Archangium violaceum: one gene and its partner. The protein of the gene in region 1 interacts with the protein of each later gene in a pairwise test. Links are inferred from orthologs where the notes say so. Each region holds a gene or a part of one and is shown in the gene's direction. Other genes may lie near its edges.

Region 1 (7,124 bases):
TGGAGACGAACAGGCGCAGCGCTCCATCTCCACCCGCGGGCAGCACGGAGATGGCGTCGTCGATGACGCGCGTCGAGGGCGAGTCCACCGTGACGGTGGGCACCTGGCGCAGGTCTCGCCGGGCCCCGAGCGCATGTGGGGTGGAAAGGACGCGCTGCACCTCGGCCCGTGCTTCCGGGGCGAAGTCGCGGCGCAGCCCGTGGCGCACGATGATGCGCTCCAGCGAGCGGTCCGCGCCCGGCTCCAGCTTGCGCAGGAGCCAGGCCTTGCCGTCGGCGATGCGAGCCACCAGCGCGTCCCCGTGCTGCACCTCGACGCCGGCTGCCTCCAACGGCCAGTCGCCATTGGCCACGTCCCGGTCGATGCGCAGGTGCACCACCCCCTTGCGCGTCACCACCTCGCCGTAGACCTCCTGGCGCGGGCGATGGAGGAGGGACAGCCCGCTCGCGTTCCAGCGCCCGTCGGCCGAGGCCGTCACGGTCGCGGAGACGACGTCGTCGGCGAGGTAGGGGTTGAGCTCGGGCGGCGGGATGAAGGCGGAGAGCACCTCGTCGGCGCCGGAGGGGTGCACGACGAGGAAGCCGTAGCCGCGAGGGTGGACGTCGATGCGGCCGGTAACGGTGCGCGAGGGGGCGGGCGTGTCCATGGACAGCGGCGCATGTTACCTGTTGCGCGGCACTTGGGTTTCAGCGCGCGGGAACGAGCTTCTTCCCTTCCCGGCGCCAGGAGCGCGGCAGCACGGCGCGGACCTGGGCGGGGGCTCCCTGCTCCTGGCGCTCCAGCCGTGTGCCCTGGTCCTCCGAGGACACCACCCAGCGTGTCCCCGTGGCGTCTCGCGCTTCGAGCCATGGCCTCGTAGGGGGCACCGGGGGTGGTTGCTTCACGGTGCGCCAGGTCTTGCCCCCGTCCGCGGTGGTGAGCACGTGGAGGGGGGCGTTCTCCTGGCTCGTGTCCTCGAGCCACACGGTGCCGTGTTGGCGGTCCGCCCAGGCCATCTGGACTGGCCATTCGGACCAGACCTCCTTGGGCAGCTTGCTCCGGCGTTTCCACGTCGCTCCGCAGTCCGCGCTGGCGAACAGCGTGAGCTCCCCAGGGCCCTCCGTGCTCCAGCCCACCAGGGCGCGGCCCTCGCAGCCCGCGAACTCCACGAAGAGCACCTCGCTGTGTTCCATGGTGGGGAGCACTTCGGTCCAGCGCGTGCCTCCGTCGGTGCTGCGCAGCAACAGCGCCCGGAGTGAGTGGGACGGGGCGACGAGCTTCCCGTAGAGGTACAGGCCCGCCTCCGCGCGCACCGGCAGCGTGAGCCCGGTGATGTGCAGCAACACCTCGTCATCGGGCTCGGCCGCGCCTGCTCGCAGTTCCACGGGCGGGGGCGTGGTGGCGAGCAGTGCGCACAGGTATAGGGAGAGCATCGGGGTCTTCTCGGAAGGGGAAGACCCTCACCCTAACCCTCTCCCAGAGGGAGAGGGGATGGACACGGTCACTGCTTGGAGAGGCCGCGTTCGACCAGTGACACCAGGTCGGCCTGCACTCCCACGAGCGCGAAGCCGAAGTTGCCCCAGTTGTAGATGTCCCGGCGCTTCACGTCCGCGCCACCCCCGAGCAGCCGCAGTCGCGCGTAGGCGCTCACGTCGCCCTTCGCGCTCAGCGGAATGCCCAACGTCAGCGCCACGTCGTAGATGCCGCCCGTGGTGTTGCCCAGCAGTCCGAAGGTGGACAGTGCGTCGGCCTCGAGCCCCGCCCAGACCCGCGAGGGCAGCTCGTAGCGCAGCCGCGTCTTCAGCGCCCCCACCACGCCGATGTCGCTCTCCTTCGTGTAGCGCGTTCCGTCCACCGCGCTCAGGTCCACCAGCGCGTTGCGGATCTGCACGCTCGCCCCGATGTCCCAGGAGAAGCGCTCGCCGTTGACGAGCCGGTAGAGGTAGCTGGCCCGATACCCGTCGAACAGGTAGCGGCTGTCCACCGCCGTGCCCGCCGGGAACACCGTGCCGCGGAAGTCGATGTCCCTGGACAGTGTCGCGCGCGTGGTGATCTCGAACGGCGCGTACAGCAGGATGAGGCCGTGGCGCTCTCCCAGCCTCGCCTCGAGCGCGATCCGTTGGGTCCGATACAGATTGGCCTTCTGGTTGAGCTCGTCGGCCTCGTACTGGGTGCCGGTCGGGCCGTAGCGCCCGTCGTTCTGGAAGATGTAGGCCGGCCCCGTTTCGTACTCGGCGACGAGCGCCGACAGCGGGCTTTCAGCCAGGGCCGGGGTGGCCATCAGGGTCAGTGCGAGCAGGTGGATTCGCATGGGCGGCCCCTTCGATGCCCATCCTCCTGCTCCGTTGCACCCCGCTCACCGCGTTCCGCGCGCCTCTACCTCGCTCAGCGTGAGCTTGTCCTTGTCGGGGAACACGCTGAGCGCCTCCACCTCCAGCAGCGGCACCGGCAGCGCGCAGGTCTCCCACTGTCCGGTGCCACGGAAGCGGCAGGCCACCGGAAGGACGAAGCTCGTGTTCGTGTCCGGATCGCTCAGCCCCAGGTCCCCCTCGGTACGGACGACAGCGCGCAGGGTCCCCGCACCACTGGCTCGCACGCGCAGGGCTGTCAACTGGCGCACGGGAGGGTCGAACACCGCGCTCAGCGCACCGTCCTTCTCCCAGCGCGGCGCCTGAGGGGTCGCCGTGAGGTTCGCACTCGTGGCCTCTTGTCCGTCAAAGGCCTTGTCTCCGTTCTGGGCTCCCAGGGTCCGGGTGGGCTTCAGCACGGCGCTCTCTCCAGCCGGATTCGCCTGGACGAGCTGCGCCAGCGCGGGCACGTGGCCCTGCACCACGGCCGCGTTCAACACGTTCGCGGGGAACTGCCCCGCCCGCGAGCAGGTGGGCGCCAGCTGTCCGAGCATCTCCTTCTGCGCGGCCGTCAGCATGTCCCTGGCCACGGCCGCCGGTGCCAACAAGGAGCGTGTCACCTCGGCGCAGGCGGTCGGGGTCCCCGGTCCGGCGTGCTCCAGGTTCCAGCGCATGTTGGCTGGGTTGGCTGAAAGCCCGGCGTTCAGCCCCAGCACTGCCCGTGTGACGGAACCCGCACAGGGATTGGTCCCGGCCGGGCAGCGTTGGCACAGGGCCACCAGCAGCTCCCGCAGGGGCGTCGTCCCCGAGTCGAGCGGGGAGCGGGCATCCAGGGCCGCTCCCAGCTCACAGGCGCGCGCGGGCGGCTGGGAGCAGGCGTCCAGCTGTTGCCGGACCGCGGAGAGGGCGGCCGGGTCCGTGGGGGCTCGCACCGCGCCTTCCAGGGTGCGATCCAGGGTGCGGCAGGTCTGGGCGCCCGGGGTGGGGCCAGCCTCGGGGCCACGAGGCTCCACGTCGATGACCCTCTCGTCCGTCTTCGCCGGGGCGGGGGTGGGGCTCTCGACCTGACGCTCGGTCAGATGGGTGAGGTAGTACAGGCGCGCGAAGGCCACCAGGGCCAGCGCCATCAGCAGCAGCGTTCGGAGCGGAAAGCGTCGCACGGTGCAAACTCCTTGATTCCGGCCGGGATGGGTGGTTATCAGCGCCGCGCGGGTACATCCACTCCGGAGGCGTTCGTGGCTGAGACTTTCGACGTGGTCATCATCGGTTCGGGCCCTGGCGGTTACGTCGGTGCCATCCGAGCCGCGCAGCTCGGGCTGAAGACGGCTATCATCGAGAAGGACAAGCGCCTGGGTGGCACCTGCCTCCACCGCGGCTGCATCCCCACCAAGTCCCTCCTCTGGTCCGCCGCGCTGCTCAACCACATCCGTGAGGCCGCGGACTTCGGTATCGAGGTGCCGGCTCCGGTGGTCAACTGGGCCAAGGTCCAGGAGCACAAGCAGAAGGTGGTCACCAAGGGTGCCAACGGCATCGACTACCTGATGAAGAAGAACAAGGTGACCGTGTTCAAGGGGCACGGCCGCATCGCCGGCAAGGGCAAGGTCGAGGTCGCCCTCGAGGGTGGCTCCAAGCAGACGCTGGACACCAAGAACATCATCATCGCCACCGGCTCGGTGCCCAAGTCGCTGCCCAACATCGTCGTGGACCACAAGCGGGTCCTCAACAGCGACTCCATCCTGGAGATCGACCGCATCCCCAAGAGCCTGATCGTCATCGGCGCGGGCGCCGTGGGCTGCGAGTTCGCCTCCGTCTTCAACCACATGGGCAGCCAGGTCTCCATCGTGGAGTACATGCCCAACCTGCTCCCCATCGAGGACATCGACGCCTCCAAGGAGCTGGAGAAGCACTTCAAGCGCCGGAAGATCGACCTCCACACAGGTGCCAAGGTGGAGAAGGTCGAGAACACCGCCAACGGCGTCAAGCTGACCATGACCGTCGGCAGCGAGACCCGCACCATCGAGGCCGAGCTCGTCCTGTCCGCCGTCGGCCGCGCTCCCGTCACCGAGGACATCGGGCTGCAGCTCACCTCCATCAAGCCCGACCGCGGTTTCATCAAGACCGACACCATGATGCGCACCACCGAGCCGAACGTGTACGCGATCGGTGATGTCATCCCCACGCCCATGCTCGCCCACGTGGCCAGCGCCGAGTGCGTCCTCGCCGTCGAGCACATCGCCGGCAAGAACCCCGCTCCCATCAACTACGACCTCACCCCCTCCGCTACCTACTGCTACCCCGAGGTGGCCTCCGTCGGCCTCACCGAGAAGAAGGCCAAGGAGCGCGGCTACGACGTCAAGAGCGCCATCTTCCCGTTCTCCGCCGTCACCAAGGCCTCCATCTCCAACGAGGCCATCGGCATGATCAAGGTCGTCTCCGACAAGAAGTATGACGAGGTCCTCGGTGTCCACCTCGTCGGCCCCCACGCCACCGAGCTGCTCGCCGAGGCCTGTGTCGCCATGCGCCTGGAGATCACCACCGAGGAGCTCGCGCACACCATGCACGCCCACCCCACGCTCTCCGAGATCATGAAGGAGGGCGCCGAGGCCACCCTGGGTCACCCGATCCACATCTGAGCCACGGCTGGTAATCCGGTGGGTTCAGATACCCTCACCCCGTCCCTCTCCCGGAGGGAGAGGGGTGGGGGGGAATCAGGCCGTTCGGGACTCTTCTGTCTCGGACGGCCTTCGCATGTCCGGCGGTGGGTGCACTGGCACTCGGCCCAGCAGCTCCGCCAAGTCGAACGCGTCTAGCAGCGCGTGCCCGTGTAGGTCGTTGTTGAAGTAGACCCAGGCCGTGCGTCCCTTGCGTCTCCAGGTGTCCAGAGCGCACGCCACCGGCCAGAGCGCCTCGCGGCCATAGCGCCCGGCATAGCGCGAGCCCGCTCCGTGGAAGCGCAGGTAGCGGAAGCCCCCCGTGACGCGCGGTGGGGGCACCGGCACCAGGTCGTGCTCGCACACCGCCACGCCCCAACGGTCGAGCACCTCCAGCACCTCCTCGTGGTACCAGGCCGCGTCGCGGAACTCGAAGACGTACTGGACGTCGCGGGGCAGGGCGGAGAGGAAGCGATCCACCCGCTCCGGATCCGGTTTTTTCATCTGTGGCGGGAGCTGCCACAGCACCGGGCCCAGCTTCGGGCCCAGGCGCAGGATGACGTTGAAGTAGCGCTCCAGGCCTTCTCCCACGTCCGTCAGCCGCTTCATGTGTGTCAGGTAGCGGCTGCCCTTGCACGCGAAGCGGAAGCCCGCGGGCGTCTGCTCCCTCCATCCGTCCACCGCGTCCGCCGTGGGCAGCCGGTAGAAGGGGGCGTTCAGCTCCACCGTCGCGAACACCTGGGCGAAGTAGGGGAGCCAGCGGCTGGCTGGCAGCTTGGGAGGGTAGAAGAGTCCCTTCCAGTGCTTGTAGACGTAGCCACTCGTCCCCAGGTGGATGGCCCTCATGCCCCAAGGATGGGCACTCCCGCCCCGCCAGGGAGTCGAGCCCGGGGCCCTGGGTCCGCTCATCCGTCGAGCAAGATTCGCTTACAGCCCCCGGGAAGGGCTCTCGCCCCCCTGCGCGCGCCGCCGCTGCCCTCCGAGGGCTGAGACGTTAGAACGGGAGGAGTATCGTGGTGCGAGGAAGCTGACGCCTCGCGTCAAGGCTTCCCGCTTGACCCTGCTTTCGCCCCAACCGTACAAGGCCCGCGACCCATGGCAACTCCCGATCGTTTCCCCCTGCCGCAGGTATCCGAGTCCACCCGGAAGCCCGAGTGGCTGAAGGTGCGCCTCCCCCACGGGGAGGGGTACGAGCGGGTGAAATCCATCGTCCGCCGCACGAAGCTGGCCACCGTGTGCGAGGAGGCCCGCTGCCCCAACATCGCCGAGTGCTGGGGTGGTGGCACCGCCACCGTCATGCTCATGGGCGAGGTGTGCACCCGTGCGTGCCGCTTCTGCCACGTGAAGGTGGGCGCGCCCCCTCCGTTGGACCCCATGGAGCCCATCCACCTGGCCCAGGCCGTCAAGGAGATGGATCTCGAGTACATCGTGGTCACCTCCGTGAACCGGGATGATCGGCCGGACGGCGGCGCCAGCCACTTCGCCTCGGCCATCCGCGAGCTGCGCCAGCACTCGCCGAAGACGATCGTCGAGGTGCTCATCCCCGACTTCAAGGGCGTGGAGCGCGACCTGACCACCGTGGCCGAGGCCCGCCCGCACGTGGTGGCCCACAACGTGGAGACGGTGGAGCGCCTCACCCCCACCGTGCGCGATCGGCGCGCCACCTACCGCCAGTCCCTCAAGGTGCTCGAGTACCTCAAGCAGCGGCCGGAGCGGCTCTACACCAAGACCTCCATCATGGTCGGTCTGGGTGAGACGGACGCCGAGCTGGATCAGACCTTCAAGGACCTGCGCGCGGTGGGCGTGGACGTGCTCACGCTCGGTCAGTACCTGCAGCCGTCCCAGTACCACCTGCGCGTGGAGCGCTTCGTCACTCCTCAGCAGTTCGAGGACTACAAGAAGCTCGCCGAGTCCTACGGCTTCCTCTACGTCGCCTCCGGGCCGCTGGTTCGCTCCAGCTACCGCGCCGCCGAGTTCTTCATGAAGGGACTCATGGAGCGCGAGCGCCTGGGGCTCGCCAGCAGCGGCACCTGACGCCTTTTTCTACCCCACACCCGATACGGATCCGCGAATGGCGATCTTCGAGTTCAAGCTGCCCGACCTGGGCGAAGGTGTTCAGGAGGGCGAGCTGGTCAAGTGGCACGTC
Region 2 (7,321 bases), 5.3 Mb from region 1 along the record:
CCACATCCTCACCAAGCTGTCCTACGCCGAGGGCTTCGAGAACTTCCTGCACACCAAGTTCGTCGGCGCCAAGCGCTTCGCGCTCGATGGCGGTGAGGCGCTGGTGCCCATGATGGACGCCGTGCTCGAGGTGGGCGGCGACCTGGGCCTCAAGGAGGTCGTCATCGGCATGGCCCACCGCGGCCGCCTCAACGTGCTGACGAACATCCTGGGCAAGAAGCCGGACCAGATCTTCAGCGAGTTCGAGGGCCCGAAGGATCCCAAGCAGCACATGGGCCGTGGCGACGTGAAGTACCACATGGGCTTCAGCTCGGACCACGGCACGCGGGGCGGGCAGAGCATCCACCTGTCGCTGGCCTTCAACCCCAGCCACCTGGAGGCGGTGAACCCGGTGGTGGAGGGCCGCGTGCGCGCCAAGCAGGACCGCGGCGGAGACGGCGAGCGCACCAAGGTGATGCCGCTGCTCATCCACGGCGACGCGGCCTTCATCGGCCAGGGCGTGGTGGCCGAGACGCTCAACCTGGCGCGGCTCAAGGGCTACGAGACGGGCGGCACGCTGCACCTGGTCATCAACAACCAGGTGGGCTTCACCACGGACCCGTCCGACTCGCGCAGCTCCATCTACTCCACGGCGCTGGCGCAGATGCTGGACGTCCCCGTCTTCCACGTGAACGGGGATGACCCGGAGGCGTGCGTCCACGTGGCGCGCCTGATGGCCGAGTACCGGCAGACCTTCAAGAGCGACGTGGTCATCGACCTCGTCTGCTACCGCCGCTACGGCCACAACGAGGGCGACGACCCCTCGTTCACCCAGCCGTCGATGTACGACATCATCCGCAAGCACCCGACGGTGCGCACGCTCTACGCGCAGCAGCTGGCGGAGAAGGGCCGCGTGCCCGCGGAGGAGTCCGAGGCCCTCAAGCAGCGCTGCCTGCAGGAGTTCGACGCGGCGCTCAGCCGGGCCCGCGCGGAGAGCCAGTTCAAGGAGCCCAACGCGCTCGAGGGCCTGTGGAAGCCCTACAAGGGCGGGCCGGAGTCGGGTGTGCCCGACGTCACCACCGGGGTGAGCAAGGAGACGCTGCGCTCCGCCCTGGCCAGGCTCACGGAGGTGCCCGAGAGCTTCAACGTCCACCGCGACGTGGATCGCACGGTGCTCAAGAAGCGCCAGAGCATGTTGCAGACCGAGGAGCTGCAGTGGAGCGAGGGCGAGTCGCTGGCCTACGCCACGCTGCTGTCCGAGGGCTACATGGTCCGCCTGAGCGGCCAGGACGTGGAGCGCGGCACCTTCAGCCACCGCCACGCCGTGCTGCACGACGTGAAGACGGGTGAGAAGTTCGTGCCGCTGCGGCAGTTCGCCACCGGCAAGGCCCGCCTCGACATCTACAACAGCCCGCTGTCCGAGATGGGCGTGCTCGGCTTCGAGTACGGCTACAGCCTGGACGTGCCGGACGGCCTCGTCATCTGGGAGGCCCAGTTCGGTGACTTCGCCAACGGCGCTCAAATCATCATCGACCAGTTCATCGCCGCCGGTGAGAGCAAGTGGCGGCGGCTCAGCGGCCTCACGCTGCTTCTGCCGCACGGCTACGAGGGCCAGGGCCCCGAGCACTCCAGCGCCCGTCTGGAGCGCTTCCTCAGCCTGAGCGCCCAGGACAACATCCAGGTCGCCTACCCCACCACGCCCGCGCAGATCTTCCACCTGCTGCGGCGCCAGGTGCTGCGCCCGCTGCGCAAGCCGCTCGTCGTCATGTCGCCCAAGAGCCTGCTGCGCCGCCCCGAGGCGGTGAGCAAGCTGGACGAGCTGACCAGCGGCACCTTCCAGGAGGTCATCCCGGACAAGGTGGACCCGGCCGGCGTCACGCGGCTGCTGCTGTGCAGCGGCAAGGTCTACTACGACCTGGTCAAGGCCCGCGACGAGCACAAGGACTCCTCCATCGCCATCGTGCGCCTGGAGCAGCTCTACCCCTTCCCCTTCGACGAGCTGGCAGGCCTCGTCGCGAAGATGCCGAAGCTCACCGAGCTCTTCTGGGTCCAGGAAGAGCCTCGCAACTCGGGCGCCTGGCACTTCATGTTCCCCCGCCTGCACGACCTGGCCGCCGCTCGAGGCCAGGGTCCGCTGAAGCTGGGCTACATCGGCCGCGCGGAGGCCGCCAGCCCCGCCACCGGCTTCACGCAGACGCACAACCTCGAGCAGCAGCTCATCGTCGAGGAAGCCATCCTCCGAGGAACCAAGAATGGCCGTTGAATTGAAAGTCCCGCCCCTGGGCGAGTCCATCACTGAAGCCGTCGTCGGGAAGTGGAACAAGAAGAAGGGCGAGGCGGTCTCCGCCGACGAGCCCCTCGTCGTCCTGGAGACCGACAAGGTCACCATCGACGTGCCCGCTCCCGCCGCCGGCTCCATCGCCACCATCGCCTTCAACGAGGGCGACAAGGTGCGCGTGGGCGACGTGCTGGGCACCATCGAGGCCGGCGCTGGCGCCACCGCCACCGCCCCGCAGACCCCGGCTCCCGCCGCCGCTCCGGCGCCCGCCGCCGCCGCGGCTCCCGCGGCCTCGTCCGATGCCCGCATGACGCCCACCGCCCGGAAGATCGCCGAGGAGAACAAGGTGGACGTGGCCCAGCTCAAGGGCTCCGGCACCGGCGGCCGCATCACCAAGGAGGACGTGCTCGGTCAGCTCAACCGCCCGGCCGAGGCTCCCGCCCAGCGCGCTCCGGCGCCCGCTCCCGCCCCCTCCGGTCCGCGCGCCCGCGCCGACCGCGAGGAGCGCGTGAAGATGACGCCGCTGCGCCGCCGCGTGGCCGAGCGCCTCATCCAGGCCCAGTCCACCGCCGCCATCCTCACCACCTTCAACGAGGTGGACATGGGCGCGGTGATGGACCTGCGCAAGCAGTACAACGAGAAGTTCCAGGCCAAGCACGGCATCAAGCTGGGCTTCATGAGCTTCTTCGTGCGCGCGGCCGTCGAGGCCCTCAAGGCCTTCCCCCAGGTCAACGCGGAGATCGACGGCGACGACGTCATCTTCAAGCACTACTACGACATCGGCGTGGCGGTGAGCGGCTCGCGCGGCCTCGTGGTCCCCGTCGTGCGTGACGCGGACACCCTGTCGCTGGCCGACCTGGAGAAGAAGATCGGCGACTACGGCACGCGCGCTCGCAACGACAAGCTGACGCTCGCGGAGCTGCAGGGCGGCACCTTCACCATCTCCAACGGCGGCATCTTCGGCTCGATGCTCTCCACCCCCATCCTCAACCCGCCCCAGACGGGCATCCTGGGGATGCACAACATCGTGGAGCGCCCCGTGGCCCGCAACGGCCAGGTCGTCATCCGGCCCATCATGTACCTGGCCCTCTCCTACGACCACCGCCTCATCGACGGCCGCGAGGCCGTGCAGTTCCTGGTGCGCGTCAAGGAGTGCATCGAGGACCCGACTCGACTCCTGCTGGAAATTTGAAATCTGGATAAACTGACCAAGCAGGAAAACAGGGCGGCCGCTGGACAGGCGCTCGGCTGCCCGCCTACAACTTCACTTGTCACCCGACGGACGGGGGACGGGAGATCGAGCGGGCCTCGGTCCGCTCCTGACAAGGAAGCACCATGGCAACTGGTACCGTGAAGTGGTTCAACGACGCGAAGGGCTTCGGATTCATCGTGCAGGACGGCGGTGGCGAGGACGTGTTCTGCCACCACACCGCCATCAACATGGACGGGTTCCGGACCCTCGCCGAGGGGCAGAAGGTTGAGTTCGAGCTGGCCCGCGGCCCGAAGGGACTGCAGGCGCAGAACGTTCGCGCGGTTTGATGTCGCCCCGAGCCACTCCGTACAAGTAGTGGCCTCGGAAAAAGGCCCGGCCCCCACGAGGAGAGCCGGGCCTTTCTCTTTGCGGGGCGGCGCGCCCGCGGGCGCTACTTCGCCAGGTGCTGCTTGAAGTGGTTCATCACCCACTCGTACTGGCGCTGGGTGACGAGCGGATCCGGCACCATGTGCGTGAGGCCGCTGAGGGGCAGCAGCTGGTGCGGCTTGCCGGCGCGGAAGAGGGCATCGGACAGCTTGAGCGTATGGAAGAAGTAGACGTTGTCGTCCGCGGTGCCGTGCATGAGGAGCAGCGGGGAGATGCCCTTGCTCGTGTCACGCGCGTGGGTGAGCAGCGAGCTCTTCTCGTAGGCCTCGGGGTGCTGCTGGGGCAGGCCCAGGTAGCGCTCGGTGTAGTGGGTGTCGTAGTCGAGCCAGTCCACCACGGGAGCGCCGGCCACGGCGGCCTTGAAGAAGTCCGGACGCTTGAGGGCGGCGAGCGCGGACATGTAGCCGCCGAAGCTCCAGCCCTCGATGCCCACGCGCTGAAGGTCCACCTCGGGCACCTGGGCGGCGAGCGCCTGGACGGCGGCGACCTGGTCCTCCAGCGTCACGCCGGAGAAGTCGAGGTGCACGGCGCGCTGCCACTTCGAGCCGCGCAGCGGAGTGCCCCGGCCATCGAAGCGGGCGATGAGGAAGCCCTGGTCCGCCATCCACTGCGACAGCAGGTGGGGGGCCATGCTCTTGTGGACGACGGTGACGGTGGGGCCGGCGTACACCTCGACGATGACGGGCAGCTTCTGGCCGGGCTTCATGTTGCGCGGGCGCACCAGCGAGGACTGGAACTTCAGCGGACCCACCTCGCGGTACTCGACGACGGGGGTGAAGCCGGGCTCCACGGCCACGGAGGGCAGCTCGCCCACGCGGGTGCCGTCCGCGCGCGCCACGTAGGTGCGCGGCATGGAGGTGGGGCTCGCGTGCGTGACGACGGCGAGGCCGCCGGACTTGGACACGCTGCCGGTCTCCACGGCCGGACCGGTGGTGCCGGGGCGCACCACCTCGGGGGCGCCGCCGTCCTTCACGCGCCACAGGTAGCTCTCCGAGGGGTTGGGGCCGCCAACGAAGTAGAGCGTGCCGTCCTTCTCCGAGTAGCGGGCGAGGCCGCGAAAGCCCGCCTCCGGCTTCACCAGCGAGCGCGCGAGGCTCCCGTCCGCGTTGCGCAGTTCCACCTCGGGGCCGCCGTTGCGCTCGGTGTACCAGAGGAAGCCCTGGCCACTCTCGAGCCACTTGGGGAAGGTCTGCTCCAGATCGATCCAGGCCTCGTCCTTCTCGGTGAGCAGCTCACGCGTCTTGCCGGTGGCCGTGTCCACCGCGAGCAGCTTCTGCTCCGTCTGCGTGCGGTTCTGCACGAGGACGGTGAGGGACCCCGCCTTCGGCCAGTCCACCGTGGCCAGGTAGGGGTACTGCTCGGCGTCCCACTGCACCCAGACCGTCTTCCCGCCGGTGACGGGGGTGATGCCCAGGCGCACCTTCGCGTTGTTCTTGCCCGGCCGCGGGTAGGCGTAGTCCTCCGCGCCGCGCTCGGGGTGCATCACGTCGACGATGGAGAGGTTCTCCACACCCGAGGTGTCGGACTCCGTGTAGGCGATGAGCTTCGCGTCCGGGCTCCACCACCAGCCGGAGAAGCGGCTCATCTCCTCCTGGGCGACGAACTCGGCCAGGCCGTGCGTCTTCTTCGCGGTGCCTCCGCTGGTGACGCGGTGCTCCTTGTTGGTGGCCAGGTCGATGCGGAAGACGTCGTGGTCCCGCACGTACGCCACCTGCTTGCCGTCCAGGGAGAAGCGCGGGTCGATGACGCCCGCGCCCGTGTTCAGCGCCAGGGACTTCCCGGTGGAGCGCTCCACGACGTAGAGCTTGCCGGAGAGCGACACGAGGATGCGCTCGCCGTCCTCGGAGAGCTGATAGGAGGTGAAGCCCCGGGAGCTCACGCGCATGCGCTCGCGGCGGGCCTTCTCCTCGGCGGTGAGCGTCTCCTCGCCGCCCTTGAGGATGGCCTCGGGGGTGAGCAGCTCCTTCGTCTCACCGGAGGCCACGTCGAAGGCGAAGAGCGTCTGGACGGGCGCGCGGGGCTGGCCGCGCAGGAAGAGGACCGTCTTCTCGTCCGGGGTGATGCGGGGGTTGACGGGACGTCCGCTCATGAAGCGGCGCGTCTCGGCGAAGTCCTTGAGGAAGGTGTCTTGCGAAGCGGTCATGGTCTTGGCGGGGGGCTGCTGGGCAAGAGCGGAAGCGCCCACGAACAGGAGCGCGGCGGCGAGCAGGATGCGCATGCGAGGCTGGCGCCCGGAAGGGGGCGCTCCCTCCTTTGAGCTGGAAAGCGCGCGCAGCCTACACTCTGGCGGCGCGCGGCCCGCGAAATGCCGCGCGAGAACGGTTATTCCCCTGTCATGGACGATTCACAGCGGCACCTGCGTCTGGCGGGAGTCATCCGGCTGGCACTCGGCGGCGGCCGGGGGCCGACGGATGCGTACGTCTTCGACCCGCACCGGCTGGCACTGCCCGCGTGGGCCTGCGCGCTCGGGGAGGACGGACCGGCGGCGCTGCTGGTGACGCTGGACCGGCACCTGGACCTGGTGATGCCGATGGCGCCCAGGGCGGTACCGGATCGCTCCGCGGGGCTGAGGGCCCTGGACGAGCACGCGCGGTGGGCCCTGGACGTGCGCAACTACGACCACGTGCTGGCGGCGATGGAGGCCGGACTGGTGGGGGACGCCCTGGTGATTGCACGGGGACGGCCCCGGGGGACCTACGCCGGAGACATCTACGTGGACACGCGCGGGCGCTCGCACCGGCTGGTGGTGGTGCCCACGGTGGACCGGGCGGCGGAGGCCTTCAACGCGCCCGCCCCTGGAGACGCGGTGCGCGAGGTGCTGGAGGCGGCCGAGCGGGTGCTGCTGGACGTGGACCTGGACTGCTTCACCAGCCTGAGCGACGCGGACCCGACGACGGTGCTGCCCTGGCCCCGAGGTGTCATCCGTGAGTACCTCCTGCCACCGGACTCGGAGTCCTTCTGGGAGGCGGTGCTGGGCAGGTGCGTCGCCCTGACGCTGGCCAGGGAGCCGCACCACTGTGGCGGGCTGCTGGCCTCTGGAGAGCTGTTCCGGGACGTGGCGGAGGTGCTCTTCCGGGAGTTGCTGGGGACAGATCCGCCTTAATCCCGACTTCCCTGCTAGCATCCGGTTACCCGAGGAGCATCCAGGCAGGCCCTGCTCCGCGTCTCCATCCCCCCGCCACGTCTCCCTCCTGGGAGAATGGCCCCGCCTCATGAACGGCTCCCCCCCGCAGACCGTCCCCCCTGACCTGCTCCGACGAATCTTCCTCGTCGTGTCGGCGTGGCTCGCGCCCTCGGCGCCCATCTCCGCCTACCTCGTCGGGTTGTCGCTGGGGTTGTCGACCCAGGACATCCTCTGGGCCATCCTCCACCTGCTGCCCCCCGCGTTCCTGGTGGCCGGCGTGCTCCTGACCTGGACGGGCATG

The links.
Region 2: the proteins of lpdA (region 1) and odhB interact in binary tests that used the Escherichia coli proteins (3 or more experiments, as listed by UniProt). The link is inferred for Archangium violaceum from one-to-one orthologs.

What each region holds. Positions count from the first base shown.
Region 1 is NZ_CP069396.1:7,653,287-7,660,410, reverse strand. What follows is about bases 2,959-5,761. They hold lpdA (dihydrolipoyl dehydrogenase), read left to right. Parts: upstream 2,959-3,562; coding sequence 3,563-4,960; downstream 4,961-5,761. Other genes in these bases: JRI60_RS30325 (DUF72 domain-containing protein), read right to left, coding at 5,036-5,761; JRI60_RS30335 (hypothetical protein), read right to left, coding at 2,959-3,487. Outside these bases: JRI60_RS30350 (ribonuclease R family protein), read right to left, coding at 1-646; JRI60_RS30345 (WD40/YVTN/BNR-like repeat-containing protein), read right to left, coding at 687-1,412; JRI60_RS30340 (hypothetical protein), read right to left, coding at 1,481-2,290; more of JRI60_RS30335, read right to left, coding at 2,336-2,958; more of JRI60_RS30325, read right to left, coding at 5,762-5,824; lipA (lipoyl synthase), read left to right, coding at 6,074-7,012; JRI60_RS30315 (dihydrolipoamide acetyltransferase family protein), read left to right, coding at 7,050-7,124. UniProt on the Escherichia coli protein: Lipoamide dehydrogenase is a component of the glycine cleavage system as well as of the alpha-ketoacid dehydrogenase complexes.
Region 2 is NZ_CP069396.1:2,304,929-2,312,249, reverse strand. The notes cover bases 1,341-4,340. They hold odhB (2-oxoglutarate dehydrogenase complex dihydrolipoyllysine-residue succinyltransferase), read left to right. Parts: upstream 1,341-2,231; coding sequence 2,232-3,449; downstream 3,450-4,340. Other genes in these bases: JRI60_RS09710 (S9 family peptidase), read right to left, coding at 3,901-4,340; JRI60_RS09715 (cold-shock protein), read left to right, coding at 3,593-3,796; JRI60_RS09725 (2-oxoglutarate dehydrogenase E1 component), read left to right, coding at 1,341-2,242. In the rest of the region: more of JRI60_RS09725, read left to right, coding at 1-1,340; more of JRI60_RS09710, read right to left, coding at 4,341-6,114; JRI60_RS09705 (UPF0489 family protein), read left to right, coding at 6,232-6,999; JRI60_RS09700 (methyl-accepting chemotaxis protein), read left to right, coding at 7,109-7,321. UniProt on the Escherichia coli protein: E2 component of the 2-oxoglutarate dehydrogenase (OGDH) complex which catalyzes the second step in the conversion of 2-oxoglutarate to succinyl-CoA and CO(2).